DNA from 2 places in the Brevibacillus composti genome. Region 1 is predicted to be linked to the other one. Evidence: predicted binding sites of a transcription regulator. Region 1 holds the regulator's gene; the other holds the start of a gene.
What was found. The regulator LexA, encoded in region 1, represses DNA repair genes until DNA is damaged. The targets are predictions, from matches to a motif close to CGAACATATGTTCG.

Region 1 (10,802 bases):
AATTGAAAAGTGAGGTAATAGTGCGTAGAGACGCTCGAATTCCCGGAACCCCCGCTTGTTCTTGTTCGTTTGGCGATCACCTTTGCGGGAACGGAGAGGATGGGAGAAGCGTTGTTTTTCATCCAATTCGCTATACCCTTTATGATGGCAATCAAGATCATCGTGAGAATCAGTCCAGCGATCACCAAAAACCACCAGGGCGGACCAACATGAAAGGGGTCATAGCCGACATTAATCATAAATCGAATCACCTCGAATGTTGCTGATAGTAATAATACGGTTACAGCCTGGGTCTCGTTTCAATATGCGGGAGCGAGCCAGGCCAGCCCGCATATAGAAGCCACGAGATTCCCCCCGATTCCGTTGATACCGGGGTTTTTTGCTGTCCGGAAAAGACCGAAAGCCGAAATAATTCATCGAATTTTCCGAAATATGTCCATGTCCTTCAATCATTCGGCAACTTATAATCGGAACTATCCTCGATGAAGGGAGCTGCATGCATGTTGGATCAGCCCTGCATTCTGCAAATGAACAACATTTGTAAAGCGTTTTCAGGCGTGAAGGCGCTGAAAGGCGTATCCATCCAGATCAAACAAGGCGAAGTCCACGCGCTGATGGGAGAAAACGGGGCCGCCGGATACAGGCAGGAGGATGGGGGAAGGGGGAGACTCCTACCCTCTTTTTTATTTTGTTGGATGGTCCATCTGCGTAGCTGATGGTTTGCCCATGGAGTTGCCGATTGATCGTCCACTGCGCAGCCGATTATGTCTTTGGCCCATCTTAATCGTTGCGCTGTCCGCTCCGATTCCGGATCAACTCCAGCAATTCCGCATCCGTGCAGGCCTCCAGCTCCAGCAAAGCCTGATAAGGGTCTCTCCCCGAGATGCCGAAGTAGTGGGCAAAAGCCGGTTCGGTCTTCCAGCCCGCTTGCTTGAGCCGATGAATCTCCCGGGCGGCGGAGGGGCCGGCCAACCGGAGCAGCCTGGCTTCGATGATCAGATGGCGATAGGCCTGTTGGCGGGTCGCCGGGATGGGCTGGGCAAAACACTCAAAGCAGAAACCGCGGTACCAATAAGAAGCAATGCTGGTCGGAACGCTTCTGACAAGCGTGCGGCCGTGCTCGAACCCATCCAAATCGCCGTAATGGAGGCAGATCGCTTGGTCAAACCGGTCCAGATCCTCGGCATAACAAACCACGTCCAAATCGCTTTCCGCCAGATCGATCGCCAGAGGGATCGTCCCGGCCAGTACCGGCTGAAACTCTCGCAGCGTGTGGAAAATGCCGAGGCTGTCAATCGCCTGCCAGGCGTCCTGCTGTCGGGGCGTACCCGTTTTCAGATAGAGGGGATCGAGAAAATCGCCTTCGAGTCGCGGAAAGATCGGATACATCGCGAGCTGGCCCCTTTCTTTATCGTCGTAATGTGCGGCTCCGCTGCTATGGAGAGGGCGCACAGGGCAATACTGATAGAAAAGTTCCTGCCAAGAGAGAAACAAAAGTTGTCCCTTATCGTATACCCTATACAGAAGGGAGTGTCAACGGAATGGATATTTTGCTGTGGTTGGTCATCATCATTCTCTTTGTGCTCAGTATCGCGGGAATCTTTTTGCCTGTACTGCCTGACACGCTTTTGCTGTGGGGCGGATTTCTGCTGTACCACTTCTTTGTCGCAGACCCGGGCTCCGGATTGCCGGCTTCCTTTTGGTGGGGCATGGCGGTATTAAGCATTCTGCTGTACGGCGCCGATTTGTTGACGAATATGTATTTTGTCAAGAGGTACGGGGGCTCGAAGGCGTCTTCATGGGCCGCGGCTCTGGGGATCTTTCTCGGCATCTTTGTGTTTCCGCCGTTTGGCATGCTGATCATGCCATTCGTCCTCGTCGTCCTGGTCGAGCTGCTGCTCCAGAAGCAGCCATTGGAGCGAGCGGTGAAGGCCGGAGTGGGATCGCTCGTCGGTTTTCTCGGGAGCGCCGTGGTCAAGGTGGTCTTGCAGGTTGTCATGATCATCTGGTTTTTTATCGCCGCGTTCTAAGTCAGTGTCCAATCGCATAAAAAGGCGTCACGAGCATGCACTCGGACGCCTTTTTTCGTTCCTTTTCTTAATGAATGAGACGGTAGACACCAATCACTTTCCCCAGAATGGTCACCGAATCCAGAATAATCGGTTCCATCGTTGAGTTTTCCGGCTGCAGGCGGAAGTGATGTTTCTCTTTGAAGAATCGCTTCACGGTCGCTTCGTCTTCCTCTGTCATGGCGACGACGATGTCTCCGTTATTGGCCACGCTTTGCTGGCGGACGATGACGTAATCCCCGTCGAGGATGCCGGCTTCGATCATGCTGTCGCCGGAGACGCGGAGCATGTACACCTTGTCCGATGTTACGATGCTGTCCGGGAGGGGGAAGTATTCCTCGACCTGCTCCACGGCCGTAATGGGCTGGCCGGCGGTAACTTTACCGATCACCGGCACGCGAACGACGGAGACGTCAAAGTCATCCTGGAACCGCTCTTCTTCTCGCAACAGCTCAATCGCACGCGGCTTGGTAGGATCTCGGCGAATCAATCCCTTTTTCTCCAGCCGGGCAAGATGACCGTGCACAGTAGAACTGGAAGCAAGTCCGACAGCTTCGCCAATCTCGCGAACGGAAGGGGGATAACCCTTGTCCCGCACTTCTTTGCGAATGAAATCGATAATGGCTTGCTGTCTATTTGATAGTTTGGACATAGACCACACCTCTATTTTCTCGAACATGTTTTCTATATTATACCATGGGATCTTGCGTTCGACAAACATAAGTTCGACTTTTTTCTTGACATGAACAAATGTTCGCATTATGATGAGAACAAGATGATAGAACGTACGTTTGCAGGGGGATGAAATTATGAGCACAAGAACGATGACGAATCGATTTGCGAAACAGCCGGTCCGAAAAGTACGCTGGGGAATTACGCGAGGACAAGCCATTCTGTTCTTCGCTGCCTTCACTCTCTTTTTTTATACATTGACCGAACTAGTGTTTGCGTCAGAGGAAAATGATCAACATGCGGTACAAGAGGTGCAGCCTGTCGTGGAGGTGACTGTCCAGCCGGGAGACAGTCTGTGGACGATTGCGGTCGCATACCAGGGTGACTCCACCAAAGACGTGCGCGATCTGGTCTATCAAATTCAGAAGTGGAACAAGCTGGACGGGGCGATCATTCATCCGGGACAGACCATCGAGATTCCGCTTCAGCCCTGACTCGGGCTTTGGCCGCCTGCTGCGACGGCTGTGGCTTTCCGCCGCCTCCTTGCTTCCCATCCGCGTTATGGTATAATAAAACGGCATTCATTGAAAGCGAGGGGAATCGGCTTTGGTATCAGACACAGAAATCAAACGGATCAATGAACTGGCCAAAAAATCCCGTGAAACCGGATTGACGGATGAAGAGAAGCAGGAGCAAAAAGTGCTGCGTCAGAAATATATTGATGCCGTGAAACTGTCGCTGTGCTCCAATCTGGATTCGATTCGTTATGTTGAAGACCTAGAGGAGAACAACGGCAAACCCAAACACTAAGAGAGCCGCATTCACATAAAAACACGACATCCATGCTTTTGCTTGGGTGTCTTTTTGTTCCATATGGAGAAAGGAAGGGGGAGCTGCGGCATGATGGCATGGATGGCAGTGGCAATCGGCGGGGCAGTGGGCTCGGCACTCCGCTATGGAATAGGTCAGGCGCTCAACCAGCCTGGCTGGCCCGCCGGGACGTGGGCAGCCAATGTGCTTGGTTCCTTTGCAATCGGGCTTTTTTATGTATGGGGGAAAGAAAAAGGTCTGCTCCCGGCGGATGTATATCTCTTGCTCACGACCGGACTGTTGGGCGGATTTACGACGTTTTCAACCTTTTCTTTGGAGGTTGTCGGCTTTGTCGGAGAGGGCTTGCTCGTGCGTGGACTCCTCTACGCAGGCGCCAGCATCATGCTCGGGCTTTTGGCTTGCGCGGCCGGGATCTGGCTGGGCAGACAGGTATGGTAAACCGGACAGGTATGGCAATCCATAAGGAAGCGGAGAAGGGGGGATGCAGATGACGATCCGTCATCCTGATTACGATTACGAGCAAAAGCGCTTGGATGAGACACGGATGATCATCCAAAAGGAAATCGATGCCCTGCGCAGGGATGTAAAAGAGGTCACCGACGACTACGTCAAGCAAGTCGTCAACTACAAGAAGACAAAAGAGCTACGCTATCTGGAGGACCAGGGCCTGGAGAAGCCGTATTTTGGGCGTGTCGATTTTCTGAAGGACGAGACCTATGAAATGGACCGTGTTTACATAGGCAAGAGGGGGATCGTTCGCCAGGACACCTTTGATTCCATCGTCGTCGACTGGCGGGCCCCGATTGCCAGTCTCTACTACAGCGGCGAGAGCAAGGACGCCTATTTCCGCAACGGCCGGGACATCGTGCGCGGAGAAGTGCGGTTGAAACGCAACTTTTCCATGCAAAACGGCAAAATCACCGGAATTTACGATGGGGCGCTCAAAGAGAGCATTCAACGCGAGGTAGGCCATCCCGACGAATTTTTGGAAGAAGGCTACATCGACGAATTTTTGGCGGCCAATCTGAACGAAACCAATGACAGCAGACTGAAAGATATCGTCGCTACCATCCAGTCCGAGCAAAACGACATCATTCGGGCGGACAAGGACCGTCCCGTGGTGGTCCAAGGCGTCGCTGGAAGCGGAAAGACAACGATCGCACTTCATCGCCTCTCCTATCTGATCTACAACGATCAGGACACCATGCTGTCAAAGAAATTTATGGTCTTCGCCCCGAACCGCTTGTTCCTCACCTATATCTCCGACGTATTGCCCGAATTGGGCGTAGAGGACGTCCAGCAGTCAACTTTTCTCGATTGGGCCGCCAAACTGGTGAAAGCGCTTCTGCCCAAAGGCTGGCGTATCATGGACCCGCACAAGCCGCTGCACCTCTTTTTTGAAGACGGCCACAGCGAGCGGGAGAGGCAAATCGCCCTTCGCAGGCTTCGCTTCAAGGGATCCTTGGCCTTCCGCGAAGCGCTGCACCAGTATCTGCTCCATGTGGCGGAGACGAGAATTGCCTATAAAAAACTGAGCTTTGTCTATAAGCGGACGAACCATGTCTTTGCGATTCCGGGAGAGGAGATCCGGGAGCTGTTTGCCCGCACCTATGCCCATCTTCCTTACCGGCGGCGCTTGGAAGCGGTACGGAAGCATGTGAAGCAGGAAGTGAACAAGCAGCTGTTTTCCCACCTGCGGGATCAGAAGATCGATCTCGACAAACAGGGTCTCGCTCGCTTTGAAAAAATGATTGACCAGCTGCTCGACAGCTATTTTGGCATTTTCCCGGAACTGACGGCCTTTGAAGCCTATCAGGAACTCTTGACCGATCTCTCATTGCTGATGCAGCTGGCAGGTGGAGCTGGACATGAGGAAATGACAGCGGAAGTGATCCAGGATATTTCTTCGTCGAGCGCGGAGATTTTTGCCGCCGAGCGGATCGAGCCGGAGGATGTCGCTCCTCTGCTGTATCTTCGCCATTTAATCGAAGGGCTGGAGCAGGAGGATTACTTCGATCACAGCGTGGTCGATGAAGCACAGGACCTGAGCGCGATGGAACTGGCCGTCATCCGCCTCGTCACCAAGAGGGATTCACTTACCGTCGTGGGCGATATTGCGCAGGGAATCCATGCTTACAGGGGGCTGCAATCCTGGGAGGAGCTGCTGGATGGCGTATTTGTACAGCCGAAAGGGGTCTATTACACCCTCTCCCAGAGCTATCGCTCTACCATCGAGATCATGCGCTGCGCAAACGAGGTCCTGCGCAAAATCCGCTTGCCGGAAACCGTGATGGCAAAGCCGGTCCTAAGACATGGAGAAGTCCCCGAACGAATCTCCTGGGACGGGAATGGACTGCCGGTGGAATATCTGGCACAGCGCGTGGAGGCATATCGAAGCGAAGGCTTCCAATCTATCGCATTGGTCGCCAAAAATGGGGAGGCCAGCAAAAAAGCGTACAAAGCATTGCGCTCTCACATCGAAGGCATCCAGCTGCTGGGCGTAAAGGATGCACAGTTCCCCGGCGGTATCGTCGTGATGCCGGCCTATTTGACAAAAGGCTTGCAGTTTGACGTCGTGATCGTCTTGGACAGCGAGGAGTACGAGGAGACGGAATGGGATACCAAGCTCTTGTACGTGGTGATGACGAGGCCGGTGCATCGGCTCGTCTTGCTGCATCGCGCGAGCCGGATGAGTCCGCTCATCGCTGCAATTCCGCCCGCGCTCTACAAGCAGAGTGAGCTGTCGAAGTAAGGAGCAGGCATCGGCTTTTTATTTTGCTTGCATGAACATGCAAAACCCCCGCTTGCTTTGTATGCGAGCGGGGGCCAGGGAGACATTAATGATCGCCGTGATTTCCCTTGGAAGGGTTGGTGATGACATAGCCTTCCTGCGGGGTATAGAGGTAATCAATGACGATGCCGTCCAGCAACGGTTCGTCTTTTTTCAAAATCACATCAATCTCTTTATCCGTGGCGATGACGACATCGTCCTCAGTCGGCTTGTCCAGTGCCAGGCCGTAATGGGCGTGATCGCCGTGAGCATGGGTTATGTAGGCGCGGAGCTTCAGTTCCTTGTCTGCTTCCTGTTCCAGCACAGTGCTAAGCTGCTTGGCGGCGTTTCGGGTAATTTTTACCTTCATCAGTCAGTCTCCCTTGTCATTGGTATCGTACCTCTTCATATTAGCAAACCGGTAAATCTTGATGCAACGCAAGAAAGTGTTACAATATTCCAAGCGAGAGAGGAGAGGGAACATATGCCGATCGATTTCAGAAGTGATACCGTAACCAAGCCCACGGAAGAGATGAAGCGTGCCATGCTCGAAGCCGAAGTCGGTGACGATGTATACGGGGAAGACCCGACAGTAAATCGCTTGGAAAAGTTGGCCGCCGAGATATTGGGAAAGGAGGCTGCGCTGTTCGTTACCAGCGGTACGCAGGGCAACCAGCTGGCCGTGCTCACCCATTGCGTCAATGGCGATGAGGTGATTATGGAAGCGGATTCCCATATCTTTTACTCCGAGGGCGGGGCGGTTGCAGCGCTGGCGGGAGTTCAGACGAGAACCATCAATGGCGAGCGTGGCGTCATTACCCCGGAGGCCATCGCAAGAGCCGTCCGCAGCCGGAATATACACTTCCCCCGGACACGCTTGCTCTGCATGGAAAATACGCATAATCGCGCAGGCGGAGCGGTCATCAGCCCCGAACAAATGAAAGCGGCTTATGAGGCTGCGCACAGCAGAGGTGTCGCTGTCCATCTGGATGGCGCGCGGCTGTTCAATGCTGCGGTGGCGCTTAAGCGGGAGATATCCGACTTTACGCGCTATGCGGATACGGTGCAAGTCTGTTTGTCCAAAGGATTGAGTGCGCCAATCGGCTCCGTTTTGGCCGGCAGCCGGGATTTTATCGAAGAAGCCCGCTGGTGGCGCAAAAAGCTGGGCGGCGGCATGCGCCAGGCCGGGTATATCGCGGCGCCCGGAATCCTCGCATTAACCGAGATGGTGCCGAGACTGGAAGAAGACCATCATCGCGCAAAGCGTTTGGCGGAGGGCTTGCGCCAGCTCTCATTGACCGTTGAGCCCGTCGAAACCAATATCGTACTGGTACATACCGAGCGTGCGGGGATGAATGCTGTCCAATTTCTGGAACAGCTCGCAGAGCGAGGTGTGCTCGCGGTCGATTTCGACGAGTCATTGGTCCGCTTTACGACTCATCGCCATATCACAGATCAGGACATCCAAGCCGCGCTTACCGCCGTGGAGGCGATTCTCCCGGCATAGGCCGATCATCTTTCAGACCTGGAAAAAATGGGGCAGGAGAAGATGCGGTACTGCTTCGGGCGTACCGCATCCGCTTCGCCCTCTCCCCATACTTCCGCTTCCCTGTTCCTGCTGGGAGGCCACCTCATCCCTTCTCTTTCCCCTTGAGCGCGAAATCCAGCGCTTGCACCTTCACTTCGACATGAATGGGAATCTTGCTGAACCGCTCGTCCCAGTCCATTTCCAGTTTGCGCCAGACTTCCGGGTAACGGATATGCAGTTTTTTTCCAAATCCCGCCACGTCGGCTTGGAATTCCTTCTGGATTTTTTGCAGACTGTTCTCGATCAGTTTTTTTATCTGTTCGGCTGTTGCCTGCTCGATTTTTTTCATATAGGCACGATCAAAAGCGTTTTCCTTCAGATTCCAATCTTCTCCCAGACTCCCCTCGGCATCCACTTTGACGGTAAAGGAGACTTGGCCGTTTTTGACTTGCGGAATAATCCTGCTCTTCGCTTTATCAATTTCAAAAGAGAAGGGTTCTCCCCCTTTTTCAATCGCGGATTCGATGATCCCGCCCACATGCGATTCCTCCGATTTGCCGCTTCCCTGGATCAGGTTGATGCCGGCAGTCTCCGCTTCGCTCAGCCAGCCGAGCATTTTCCCGGTTTTTCCGTTGATGACGGCCCCTCCCGCCAATTTCATCTCCTTTTGATGGACGACGACCCGGGGGACGAGGAAGCAGCGTTTGGTCGCCAAGTTTTCTGACGCGGTTCCCACGGAGATCGGCATGGCGATATGATTCGACTTCGACAGGTTATTGACCAGATTGAGCAATTCCAGAGAAGGCAGGTCTTCATTTTTTGTCTGGGCCTCCAGCACATCCTGGCCCCGTCCTTTTGCAATCGTCAGGTAGACCGTCCGGCGCATTTCATTGTTGCGTAGGTAGAGGTTCAACAATTGGGCCATATTGATTCGACGAGCGACGTCCTCGCCGAGAATGACGATCTTGAGATGCATGAAATAGGGGGGACGGCCGGTCCGCGTAGAGGTTTCCCGAAGGATCTGAAAAGCGGTGTCTCCCGTACTGGTTACATTCAAATACGGCTTTTGGTTGGAAGGGTTGCTTCTATTGCCGCCGCCGACGATTTTGTGATTGACGTGCTGAAAGGTCAGCGACAAGGGAATCAACTTTTTGTGCTGGTGTTTGCTCTCTGTTTCGTTTGGCCGATCCTGGGCCGTATGGGAATCGATAGACATGCCAATCGTGATGCCCAGTTCTTCAATCTCGCGTCGATCCCAACAGCTGCTCGAAAGTAAGCTGCCCAGCAGCAAAAGCAGCGTGAACAGGTATCTTTTCCGGAGCATCATGCTTTTTCCACTCCCGAACCGTTTTGTTGATCCTGCCTTTTCCGAAGCAGCACAGCCAGGAGGAGCAAAGACAACGGGATCAGCAAAGAGGTTAGCAAGGAAGCATTCCCGATTATAAGCCCCAGTCCCAGAGCTTCGTTCAGATCCTCCGGATACAGGGCGATTCCGTACATCACCGGGATCAGCAGGAGCATCACGCGCTTCTTTTTCCAACCGAATAGCAGGTGGATACCCAGGGAGGCCAGGTAGAGATTGATAAAAAATGTCGTAAACATATTCAGGATCCATATGCTGATGAAAAAGATCTCGAAGTGTTCAAAAAAGGCGCCGGGAAACTCAATTTGTTTGACGAACTCCATCGTCGGCCATGTCAGTGTCTTTACCTCCTCCAGCGTCAGGGAGCCAATGACCATGATGACGATAATCATGTAGATGATGGTGACGAGAGCCATGCCTGCCAACAGGGGCCAAAACGCCTTTTTTGCATGTCTCGTGTAGGCCAGCAGAAACAGGATGATTTCGAAGCCCGAAAATGCCTGCGAAGTGGAGAGCACACCGGGTGCGAGCGGTGCGAATCCTGTGGGGAAAACGATTGCTCAGCACCAGACAAATCCACATCGCCACGCTGGAGATGATTCCTCCCAAAATGACATCGATCCACACGTCCGGGGTCCCGACATCCTCCGCGACGACGCGAGGAAGGGTAAGGATGGCGACCCCAAATACAGTGGAGATGACTGTGATCGTCAACTGAAACGGTGGAAAGAGGGCCACGGACACCACTCTCCTTATGGTTTAGATGGATCGGAACGTTTTCGGTCAAGCGGGTGAAACATCGAGGGGCGTTTGCTTAACAAGCGATTGATCGAAGTGCGAACAAACAGATTTCTCCATACAGAAGCGCCCAGCATCATGACAAAGCGAAGCAAGCGAATAGAAATAGCTGCTGTATACTGCGGAAAGGCGAAATTGGAGATCGCCGTGAGCGCCACGACCACGACCATAATGGGACTGACGATACCGGCTTCTACGGCCGATTGGCCGATCTTCGTCGGTAAAAGCCCCTGATGATAAGAGACCAGTGCGATGTACAAGGAAGGCAGAAAGAGAGCAAAAAACAGAGCCAGGTAGCGGAGCGCGCGGATGAGCGACGCAGGAATCCAGCGCTCATACTAATCCTCAGGTGACTGCATCAGCATCGGGAATGTCACCGGAACGATTAGCGCAAAGGGAGTGCCCTCGATCAGGATGGCGATGCGGCCTTCCAGCAGAGCACCTTCCACGCGGTCGGGCCGTTCCGTATTCTGCACCTGGGGAAAAGGCGAGTGTTTGTTGTCCTGGATGTAATTCTCGATGTAGCCTGATTCGATCGGATCATCAATGTCGATGCTGCCCAGCCTCCGTCTGACTTCGTCGATGAGCTCCTGATTGGCCAAACCGCGGAGATAACAGATCACGACTTCCTTTCGGCCCCTTCTGCCGATGGTCATCGACTCAAAAGTCAGATGCGGATCATGGATACGTCTCCGCAGGATCGCCGTATTTTCGCTGATGGCTTCGACAAAGCCGATGCGCGGCCCCCTGACCAGCACCTCGGTGGGAGGC
Region 2 (10,802 bases), 1.9 Mb from region 1:
GCCAGACGCAGCGCTGTTTCCAGGGAGTCGGCGAGACGAGGCTGCACTTCCGGCTTGACCACGATGCGGTCCACGACGACTTCGATGCTGTGTTTTTTATTCTTCTCCAGCTTGATCTCCTCGGAGAGATCGCGCACCTCTCCGTTTACCCGCACCCGGACAAAGCCTTGCTTGCGGATGTCCTCCAGGAGCTTCACATGCTCCCCTTTGCGCCCTTTCACCATCGGCGCCAGGATCTGCAGACGGGTGCGCTCCGGGTATTCCATCACGCGGTCCACCATCTGCTCGATGGTCTGGGATTGAATCTCGATCCCGTGCTGCGGACAGAACGCTCTGCCGACGCGCGCGTAGAGGAGGCGCAAATAGTCGTAAATTTCCGTGACCGTCCCGACGGTCGAACGCGGGTTGCGGCTGGTCGTCTTTTGGTCGATGGAGATCGCCGGGGAAAGCCCCTCAATCGAGTCTACGTCCGGCTTGTCCATCTGCCCGAGAAACTGGCGGGCGTAAGCGGAGAGAGACTCGACGTATCGGCGCTGTCCCTCGGCGTAAATCGTGTCAAATGCAAGCGATGATTTGCCCGAACCCGACAACCCCGTCAGCACGACAAACTTGTCGCGCGGAATGACGACGTCGATGTTTTTCAGGTTGTGAGCACGGGCCCCTTTTACGACAATATGTTCCAATGGCATGAGTTTACCTCTCCTTAGAGCTCTGCCTTCAGCTCAAGAATCAAGTCACGCAATTCCGCCGCGCGCTCGAACATCAGGTTGCGCGCCGCTTCCTTCATCTCTTCCTCCATCCGCTCGATGACGAGCAGACGGTCCTTCTTCGGCATCTTCTTAAACTCGGCATGCGGCAGGTAGTCGGCTTTCTCCTCCGCGACCCTGGTCGCTTCGATGACTTCGCGAACGGCCTTTTTGATCGTCTGCGGCGTGATGCCGTGCTTCTCGTTGTATTCGATCTGGATCGCCCGGCGGCGTTCGGTCTCGCGAATCGCCGCCTGCATCGAATCCGTGATTTTATCGGCGTACATGATGACGCGTCCCTCGGAATTCCGCGCCGCGCGCCCAATCGTCTGAATCAGGGAACGCTCATTGCGCAGGAAGCCCTCTTTGTCCGCATCGAGAATGGCGACCAAAGACACCTCCGGCAAATCGAGGCCTTCCCGCAGCAGGTTGATCCCGACCAGCACGTCGAATTCGCCTAGGCGCAGGGAGCGAAGTATCTGCATCCGTTCAATCGTCTTGATGTCGGAGTGGAGATAGCGGACCTTGATGCCGATCTCCTTCAGATAGTCGGTCAAGTCTTCTGACATTTTTTTGGTCAGCGTCGTCACCAGCACCCGCTCGTCCTTGGCGATGGTCGCTTGAATCTCGCCGATCAGATCGTCAATTTGACCCTTGATCGGGCGTACCGTAACGGTCGGGTCCACCAATCCGGTCGGACGGATGACCTGCTGCACCACCTCGGGGCAATGCTCCAGCTCGTAAGGACCCGGCGTGGCGGAGATGTAGATCGCCTGCTTGATCTTGGCCTCGAATTCCTGGAAGGTGAGCGGCCGGTTGTCCCGCGCCGAGGGCAGACGGAAGCCGTGCTCCACCAGCACGTCTTTGCGGGCCTTGTCTCCGTTGTACATGGCCCGCACCTGCGGCAGGGTCATATGGGACTCGTCGACGATGAGCAGGAAGTCATCCGGGAAATAATCGATAAGCGTATACGGCGCATGTCCTGCAGGCAAGCCGGTCAGATGGCGGGAGTAGTTCTCAATCCCGGAGCAGAAGCCCATCTCCATCATCATCTCAATATCGTAACGGGTGCGCTGCTCCAGACGCTGCGCTTCCAGCAGCTTGCCGGCATCCCGCAATTCGGCTAGCCTCTCCTCCAGCTCGCGCTCAATATTTTGAACGGCGCGCTTCATTTTCTCTTCCCGGGTCACATAGTGGGAAGCCGGGAAGATCGCCACATGGTCGCGCTCGCCTAATATTTCTCCGGTCAGGACATCAATGGATGTAATCCGCTCGATCTCATCACCGAAAAACTCGACGCGTATGGCGTGTTCACTCTGAGACGCGGGAAAAATCTCCACCACATCTCCCCGCACGCGAAACGTGCCGCGCGTAAAGTTGATGTCATTGCGGTCGTACTGGATGTCCACCAGGCGGTGCAGGATTTCGTCCCGTCCCTTTTCCATCCCGACCCGCAGCGACAGCAGAAGCTCGCGGTACTCCTCGGGAGAACCCAAGCCGTATATGCAAGACACCGAAGCGACGATGATGACGTCACGCCGCTCGAACAACGCACTGGTGGCAGAGTGGCGCAGCTTGTCGATTTCGTCGTTGATGCTCGCATCTTTTTCAATATACGTATCCGAGTGGGGAATGTACGCTTCCGGTTGATAGTAGTCGTAGTAGCTGACGAAGTATTCCACCGCGTTGTTCGGGAAAAACTCCTTGAACTCGGCACACAGCTGGGCGGCAAGTGTCTTGTTGTGGGCCATCACCAGCGTCGGCTTATTGACCTTGGCGATCACCTGGGCGGCCGTAAAGGTCTTCCCCGTGCCCGTCGCCCCGAGCAGTGTCTGGTGCCGCTTCCCTGCGAGTACACCCTCCACCAGTCCGGCAATGGCGGTCGGCTGGTCCCCGGACGGCTGAAACTCCGATACCAATTCAAAACGGTCCATTCCCTCGTTCATCTCCTTGTACCTTCTCATTTCCATTATAACACAATCATTCAAAAAATAAGCCGGAAATTCGAACAAATGTTTGTCTTTATTTCCCGGAGCCTTTTGCCGATACCTGTTAAAGAAGCGGCTTTTTCGTCAGATTGACGGACCCGTCCAAGACAGGGAGGTTCACCATGTCCGATACGCGCGTAAATAACAATGCCTATATACAGCCTCACCTCAGCTACAAGGGGAAAAAGGAGTTTAGCACCGAGCTGGATCAAAACGCATTCATGAAGCTGATGCTGGAGCAATTGAAGCAGCAGGATCCGCTCTCGCCGATGGACAACTCCCAATTCCTGCAGCAGACCAGCATGATGACCATGGTGGAAAAAATAACGAAGATGGCCAGCCTGATGGAGCAATCCAACAACAGCATGCTGACCCTGCGCGAGTATGAGAGCCTGGTCGGCCGAACCGCTACCTATGATTTGCAGACAAAGGACGAGCTGACCGGCGAAGTCAGCCACCAGAAAAAATCGGGCGTGATCGAAGCGGTCTATCTCGACCAGGGAAAAATCTATTTCCGCATCCAGGGCGAGGCCACGCCGATCCCACGCGATTGGATTGAGGGCCTGGAGTCCAAGGGCTTGTCCGGCAACAATCTGGACAGCAGCCTGAAGTACGCGCAGATGATCGGCTACGGGATTACCTACACCGAAACCGCCACACAGCCGGACGGCTCGCAGTCGACGAGCGAATCGAGCGGCGTGATTCAAGCCGTCAGCATGAGAAACGGATTGGTTGAATTCGTCCTCGGCGACGGCAAAAAAGTAAAGCTGAATCAGATCGTCGGCTACGAAGCGCAAGCAAGCACGTTTTCATAAGGCAAGAACAGACGTTAGTACGCAGAGAAGGGGGCTGTCCAATAAGTCCCCAAAATAAAAAGTTGGGCGGAAAAACGTAATGTTTTCCGTCCAACTTTTTTGTGCGGCTGCTTTTGCAGGAAAGTAGCGAGGCGGATGCCTGCCACTTTCAATAGATTGTGGGCCAATGCCACAATCCCAAACTCGACGTGAACCTTGTCCAGCCCCCGTAAGGAGAACCGTCGGAACGACCGGTTGCCCTTGAGGTGACCGAACACGCTTTCTACCTCCACTTTACGCCGAGCATAGATCGCGGACTTCTCGTCATCCTCAAGGGCTCTTTTGGCCTTTGCCTTTAACTCTTCCCATATCGTGTTCCAGTGTACCTGGCGATTCCCTTTTGCTTTGGTGCACGAGAGCTTGAGCGGGCAATCGCTACAATCCTCACATTCATAGATCTTGAAGCTTTGCTCCAGGCCAGAAGCGTTTTTTTTCGTCTGGTATTTCTTAAAGCGAACGTATCGACCATTCGGGCAAACAAAGCGATCATCCTGCTCTTCATACGTCCAGTTGGAAGCGTGCCGGATGTCCTTCTGGTATCGTCGGGTTTTCTCCTTCAAATAGTTGCCGTAGGGTATGAGAAACTCAAATCGCGGCTGTTTTTCTTCGCCCATCGCATACAAGTAGTTTTCCTCGCTGCCATAGCCAGCGTCGGCAATCACGGTTTTGGGCATCGGCAACGAAGACGCCGCCAATCGCTCCATATGCGGAATAAAGCATCGTGTATCCGTAGGACGCTGATGGATGCTGTAGAACAAAACAAACTGGTTTTCCGTGGCCATTTGCACATTGTAGCCTGGCTTCAGTTGGCCATTTTTCATGTGATCTTCCTTCATGCGCATAAACGTGGCGTCCGGATCGGTTTTCGAGTAGCTGTTGCGATCGCCAAAGCAGGCTTTCTGCTGCTCATACTTGGCGAAGCGAGGAAGGAAATCCTTCCGAATCTGTTTCAGCGGCCTCTTCAAGGCACTGCGCGCTTTGCGCAAGGCTTTCCGCTCTTCGCTGCCGCTGGTCTGCGTGAGCTGTTCGGTTAAGCCTTCGACTCTTTCCTCCAGCACGGCCGCTGCTTCTTCGAGCTTGGCAGGGAGCTCTTCCGGGTCTGCCGCTGCATATTCGCCAGCTTCTTGCTGCGTGAGCGTATGAATATGCGCAAGGGTGGCCTGCACCTTTTCCTTGAGCTTTTCCTCGAAGCGAAGCGTGGATTTTTTCCACACAAAAGAGTACTTGTTCGCATCGGCTTCAATCTTTGTGCCATCCAAAAAGTACTGCTCCATCGAAATGTAGTTGTCCGCGATGAGCTTGCGGATCATCGTTTCAAACAGTTCGTCCATGAACGCTTTCATGCGCACGCCGCGAAAATCGTTCAAGGTACGGAAGTCAGGCTGCTGCATCGCCGCCAGCCACATGGCCGGGAGGTTCTCACGCAACAGCTTTTCAATACCGCGGCAGGAATAAACCTTTTGTGAGTAGCCGTAAAGGATCACCTTAAGCATCATTTTGGGATGGTAGGAACTGCGGCCTCCGCCCGTGTAATGAGCAAACAACTGCTGATCCGGAATGGCTTCGATCATTTCATCAATGACACGAGCCACATGATGGGTGGGAACATACATCTCCAAATCCAGAATCATCTGAGCCTGCTTGTTGTCGTACGGTTTGAAGGTAGGGGCAAGATGTCGCGTGGGCATCATTTTTTCTTCCACATCCTGTAGAGGAAGAGCCAGTTGCATGGTATAATCATGATTAGTAGTCGTCCGATTACGCAAGAAAATCGTCCTTTCTTGAATTGGTAGTGTGGTAACTTCCATTTTACAAGAAAAGACGGTTTTTTTGTGCTTATTTTTTACATTCAACAAAAACGGGGCGCCCAGAAGTCAGTTTATGCTGACTTTCTGGACAGCCCCCTTTTTTGTTTCGGATCCCCTCTATTTTTCCGTTGTGATTTTCATCTAAGGAATACATCCGCTCTCGCCTTGCTTACTCCTCGGTGATGACTTTTCCTGTCAAGGCATCCACGTACACCGTCGTGTCTACCTTGGATTCCACACCGCAGAAGCAATGCTGTTTCGTCTGGCGGAAGGAGAGGTCGTACGCCAGTTTCCATTCTGCTTCCTTCTCCGCATCCGCTTGCGTCTTTACATAGGCGAGCTCCAGGGGATATGCCTTCAGCAATGCGGCCAGAGCGGCCTGTTCGGAGATCGCCTTTCCGCGCTCCGGATATACGGCATCCTCTGCCGATGCCCGGCTTAGCGACAGGATCGAGCCATTCAGCGGATTCACCTGCACGACAAATGCTCCCTGCTGCTTGCTTTGCCCCTTCTGATAGACAGGAACACCTTCACGGAGAGGATCGGCTACCCAGATGCTGAATTCTTCGTCCCCTTCATCCTTCAGCCGGAACTCATGCGAACCTGTCGGGAGCAGGCGCTCCATCCAGGAGACCGCCGTTTTCAAGTCCCTTTCCTTATCGGTTGGTTTGCGCGGATCTGTACCGTCGTGCCGACTCATTCTGACCAGTTGTCCGGTCTGTTCATCCACCTCGACCAGCACGTGAAGCTTTTGATCGCTTTTCACATCCTCGGGAAACTGGCCGAGGCTGTATACCTTCTCCTCATCCTTCTGCTCTTTGCCAAAGACGCCCCAAATATACAAGCGGGTCTGCGTCTGCTCATCCGCGTAGGAAATGAGCGGCAGCTTATCCAGCTCTGCGCCGGTGATTTCCTTGGCGAAGGCTTTGACTGAGTCTTCCCTTTTTAACGAAGCGTACGTTGCCTTTCCCGTCACGGAGACGGTTTGTCCCTGCTGCGCAGCGTTCGCCAGCGGTTTTCCGCTCATGGCATCTAGGGCGCCGCCCGTATGAGGCCCCTTGACAACTCCGCCTTTGAGGGCGTACACCAATTGGGCCGTTGGCTGCTTGGCGCTGTCAGACTCCGCCTCTGCGCCCGCTTTCTCATCCAGGAGATAGACCAACTCAAGCGGCTTGCTGTCGGCATAGCGCTGAGCGGCAGTAGCCTCCGACATCACGCGCTGCGCAGATGGCATGCCCTGCGGATCGAGGGTCTCGTACATCGCGCCGTTATGCGTCCGGTACCCGATGACGCGCCCAGTCCCGTCAACTGTGACAAAACAGTCGTAAGGATCAGTGAGAGCGACCTGATTATGCTTGCGTACAAAGCGGACGGTCGCCTTGCCTTCCTCATGGGAGACGCTTCCCGCTGTATAGAATTTGCCATGGGGATGCAGGTTTTGCAAAAAGGCGGCGGCTTTCTCCTTTGCGCTTTCATCCGTCAGCTTCCACGCTTGCGTCTGATCCGGCGCTTTCGGCTGCAGATCCAGCACCAGCAATTGTCCATTTTGCGGATCAAAAATGGCCCTGCTGACGGCTTCGTCCGCTCCATTCGTCTTGAGCACAAAAGAGACGCTGTCCCCGCTGACACCAGGTCCGTCCACGGGCCCCTGGTACACTGCCGTGCTGTTCTGCAATTCAGGCAATAGCTTTGCCAATTGCTGAATTCCCTTGGATATCGTCGCCGGAACCGGCATCATCGCGATTTGCTCCTCGGCAGCCACAGCCAGATGAGAATGGATCGGGACGGAAAATAGGCTAGCTGTCGCTACGACTCCTGCACATAAGCGCAAGGCGTGTTTTTTGTATGCCTTCATGGTGAATAATTCCTCCTTTTTCTACTCGTCTAATAGACGATGGGGGGTGCCTTTGCGTTACGCACCACACCGTTAACAATTATAAAGAATTCTAACTATTTCTAACTGTTTCGACACCGCTCTCTCCTATTTCGGACGAGGGCCGCACCGCCCCTGGGATTGGAAAAAGAAAAAGCCCCGCCGAGTCAAGGTCGGCAGAGCCTTCTACAATAGGGAATCGATCCTTCGCGATCAGGCACCCAGATTCAGCTTTTCCAGTTTCTCTTTCACCAGCTGCATGACACTCGCCTGCCGCATATCGACGAACACCCGCGTCGTCGCATCCGGTACGACGATTATCCCCAGCTGATGATGATTGCCCGCATAGACGGCGCACTGGACGAATTTCAGCTCGCCTTCCAGCGTCAGCACTTCCATTTTGCAAAAGGCCGGGTTGGCCTGCAGGGCGGGATACAAGTCTTCTTTGTTGCGCACGGCCTGGCCATTCACCCGGACGATGACCTCGCCGATTCGGACGCCCATCTCCTCCGCGGGCGTGCCGGGCAGCACCGCCATCACTTTTACTCCGCGCGAAGACTGGATAAAAGCCGGGGCCTTTTGCCTTTCCTGCCATTCGCCCAGCCAGAACAAGCCTTCGTGGCCAATCAGCGCAAACAGCGCAGCCAGCAGAATGAGCGGCGGCCACCATACAGCCAGAGCAGTCAGGCCGAGCAGCAGGAGGGCGTAAAAAGTCAATTGTCTGGAAATATGCCCCGCCTTGCGAGCGGGAATCTCCGTCTGCGTCAACGCCGAAAAGCCTGTGACCGAAGGGAGGAGCAAGAGACCATAGGCAGCCGCTTCGGTGCCAAAGAACGGCCAGCCCGCATACAGCTCTCCGCCAAATGCTCCCGCTTCCACGGGCACGAACAGCGCCAGCGGCGTCACCCAGAAAGAATGGAGCAGATACGCTCCGACGATCCGTCCCCGCTGTCCCTCCACGAACATCGGCGACGCATCCCTTCCCCGGTTCCAGCGCACCAAAAACGCTTCGATCAGATGCATCACCGCTACAAGACCGAGCAGCGGCAGCGGCTTTGCCTGGATAAACAGGCTCCATAGCGATCCGATGCCGGGAGTGTGCGTCAAGTCGGGCAACAGCTTCGCCGCCGCGTGAAACAGCGTCAGCAAACCGGCCGCGTAAGCAAAACAGAGGTAGCGCAGTCGGATGAGTGCCAGGATGGCGGCCAATCCCCAGAGCAGCCACAAATCCTGGAGCTGAATCACAATCCCCAGAGCGGCAGCCAATACAGAGATCAACAAGCCGCCGACGATGCCCATGCCCAGGGAGCGGACCGTCTGCTCCAGCGGATGTTGAATGCGAACGGCAAAGAGCTGTCTTTCCAGCAGCATCTGGCGCCGATAGTGCAAGTAAATAAACAGCAGAAACAGGTAAAATACGGGGTTCAGAAAGAAACGGCCAAACCCGGAGAGAACCGCCCCTATATCGCTTTCTATCGCCATCTGTTTCACCTCGTCTGTGAACAGCTTCTGTATCGTCCGAGAAAAAAGAAACCACGGCCATATCGAGCCGTGGTAACCACTTCTACGGAGAGCAGGCAATTCCCTGCCTTTCGCTCCTGGATTATTTTGCTTTTGCCTGCTGGGCCACGACCTCAAGCGCTTTTTGCAGCTGGAGATCATTTTCCGGTTTGCGCATCTCTTCGCGCAGGCTGTCTTCCATCGCAGTCCGCGTCGCCTGATCTACTTTTCCGGTTGCCGGCAGGTTATGCGCGGCCTGGAACTTCTTGACGGCCTGCTCAGTTTTTTCATCAAAGTAGCCGTCGTCCCGCCCGGTCGGAAGCTTCAGTCCGGTCAGGATCAACTGCAGGTTCTTGACGTCATTGCCGGCCATGTCGCGGGCCAGGACCTTGTCTGCGGGAAGCTGCGTGGCGTTAAAGTAGGCGGGCTGCTCTACCTTGACGTCAGGCTCGATTCCTTTTTCATGAATCCAGTTTCCTTTGGGCGTCAGCCACTTGGCGATGGTCAGCTTGAGCTGGCTCTTGTCCGCCATCTCCATCGTGCTCTGAACCGTGCCCTTCCCGAAGGATTTTTCCCCGACGAGCTTGTAGCCGCCGCTTTCGCTCATCGCTCCGGCGAGAATCTCCGACGCGCTGGCGCTTCCGCCGTTAATCAAGACGGCGATGGGATACGGCTTCGCTTCGTCGATTTTGGAATAATACTCTTCATGCTGCTTGGTAGCCGAGCCATACTCAATTTCCACGATCTTGCCCTTCTTCGGTATCAGCGTTTCGCCGATCTCCTTGACGGCCAAGAGATAGCCGCCCGGATTGCCGCGAACGTCGATAACCAACCCGTCCATCCCCTGTTTCTCCAGATCGCTCAGCTGGTCGGCAAAATGTTTCGCGGTCTCCGAGGAGAATTGGCTCAGGTTCATGACGCCGATTTTGACTCCATCTTTCTCCATCAGCTCACTGGTGACGGTCTCGATCGGGATATCGTCGCGGATGCAGACGATCGTGAGCGGCTCCGGCACGCCCGGCCTTACGATCTGCAGAACCGCCTTCGTGCCTTTCGGTCCGCGGATTTTCGTGACCGCTTGGTGCAGATCCAGCCCTTCGAGCGATTCGCCGTTCACGCTGATGATCTGGTCGTTCGGACGCAAGCCCGCACGTTCGGCCGGGGACCCTTTGAAAGGAGAAACCACGGTCACACGTCCGTTTTGCATCGTCACTTCCGTCCCGATCCCCTGAAAGGTGGAATGCAGCGTGGAATTGAATTCCGCTGCGGAGGTCGGGTCCATATAGTCGCTGTACGGATCTTTGAGGGAGCCTACCATGCCGCTGATGGCCCCTTCAACCAGTTGTTCCGTCGTGACATCCTGAATGTATTCCTGCTTGATGGCAGAAAAGGCATCGAGAAGCTTCTTGAATTCCTTCGGGTATTCCTGCTGTCCTCCGCTAAACAGCGCGCCTGCTGCTGCCGTGACAGCTGAGGTGCTCTGCGTGCTGGCTGACGTTTTCAACAATCCCATAGTCAGAAAGCTGCTCGCGACCATGGAAACAAGCACGAGGGCCAACACGGAACGTCCATTCCATTTCATCGTTACGACACCATCCTTTGTGCTCCCCGGTGGAAAAGGTATGCAGCTAGTGTATGCGAAACTGGCAAGCAATATTGCCCAAACATCTCCGGAACAAGCCTATCGCAGGAACGGCATCGGATTCACAGCCACATCATTTTGGTATACGGTAAAATGCAGGTGGTTCCCCGTAGAACGGCCAGTGGAGCCAACCTCTGCAATCTTTTGTCCAACGTCCACTTTTTGTCCGACGGAGACCTTGATGCCACCCTCGCGGATATGGCCGTATAGCGTCGTGATCTCCGGACTGTGTTTGATCATGACGGCGTTGCCGAATCCCCCGTAGTAGCCGGCGAACACGACAATCCCCGGAGCCGCAGCCTTGATCGGCGTTCCTTTTGGCGCTGCCATATCTACTCCATTATGCCCAGCAGAGCGACCGGTAAACGGGTCTTTGCGAACGCCGAAGCCG

Region 2: the regulator LexA is predicted to act here: its motif matches at 2,752-2,765, upstream of uvrB (excinuclease ABC subunit UvrB).

The regions. Positions count from the first base shown of each region.
Region 1 covers NZ_CP066308.1:2,026,703-2,037,504, forward strand. Annotated here, with positions in the region: gene JD108_RS10465 (DUF2500 domain-containing protein) at 1-239, opposite strand, end outside; gene JD108_RS10470 (DUF4269 domain-containing protein) at 781-1,389, opposite strand; gene JD108_RS10475 (DUF456 domain-containing protein) at 1,542-2,030, shown strand; gene lexA (transcriptional repressor LexA) at 2,098-2,721, opposite strand; gene yneA (cell division suppressor protein YneA) at 2,879-3,235, shown strand; gene JD108_RS10490 (DUF896 domain-containing protein) at 3,348-3,551, shown strand; gene crcB (fluoride efflux transporter CrcB) at 3,642-4,010, shown strand; gene JD108_RS10500 (HelD family protein) at 4,060-6,324, shown strand; gene JD108_RS10505 (iron-sulfur cluster assembly accessory protein) at 6,410-6,712, opposite strand; gene ltaE (low-specificity L-threonine aldolase) at 6,827-7,849, shown strand; gene JD108_RS10515 (Ger(x)C family spore germination protein) at 7,974-9,197, opposite strand; gene JD108_RS10520 (GerAB/ArcD/ProY family transporter) at 9,194-9,751, opposite strand; partial or broken gene JD108_RS22825 (GerAB/ArcD/ProY family transporter) at 9,837-9,980, opposite strand; gene JD108_RS22305 (spore germination protein) at 9,986-10,279, opposite strand; partial or broken gene JD108_RS10530 (spore germination protein) at 10,256-10,802, opposite strand, start outside.
Region 2 covers NZ_CP066308.1:3,963,094-3,973,895, forward strand. Annotated here, with positions in the region: gene uvrA (excinuclease ABC subunit UvrA) at 1-689, opposite strand, end outside; gene uvrB (excinuclease ABC subunit UvrB) at 704-2,680, opposite strand; gene JD108_RS19870 (flagellar hook assembly protein FlgD) at 2,857-3,549, shown strand; gene JD108_RS19875 (IS1182 family transposase) at 3,564-5,279, opposite strand; gene JD108_RS19880 (YcdB/YcdC domain-containing protein) at 5,566-7,251, opposite strand; gene JD108_RS19885 (PDZ domain-containing protein) at 7,483-8,751, opposite strand; gene JD108_RS19890 (S41 family peptidase) at 8,873-10,351, opposite strand; gene JD108_RS19895 (murein hydrolase activator EnvC family protein) at 10,451-10,802, opposite strand, start outside.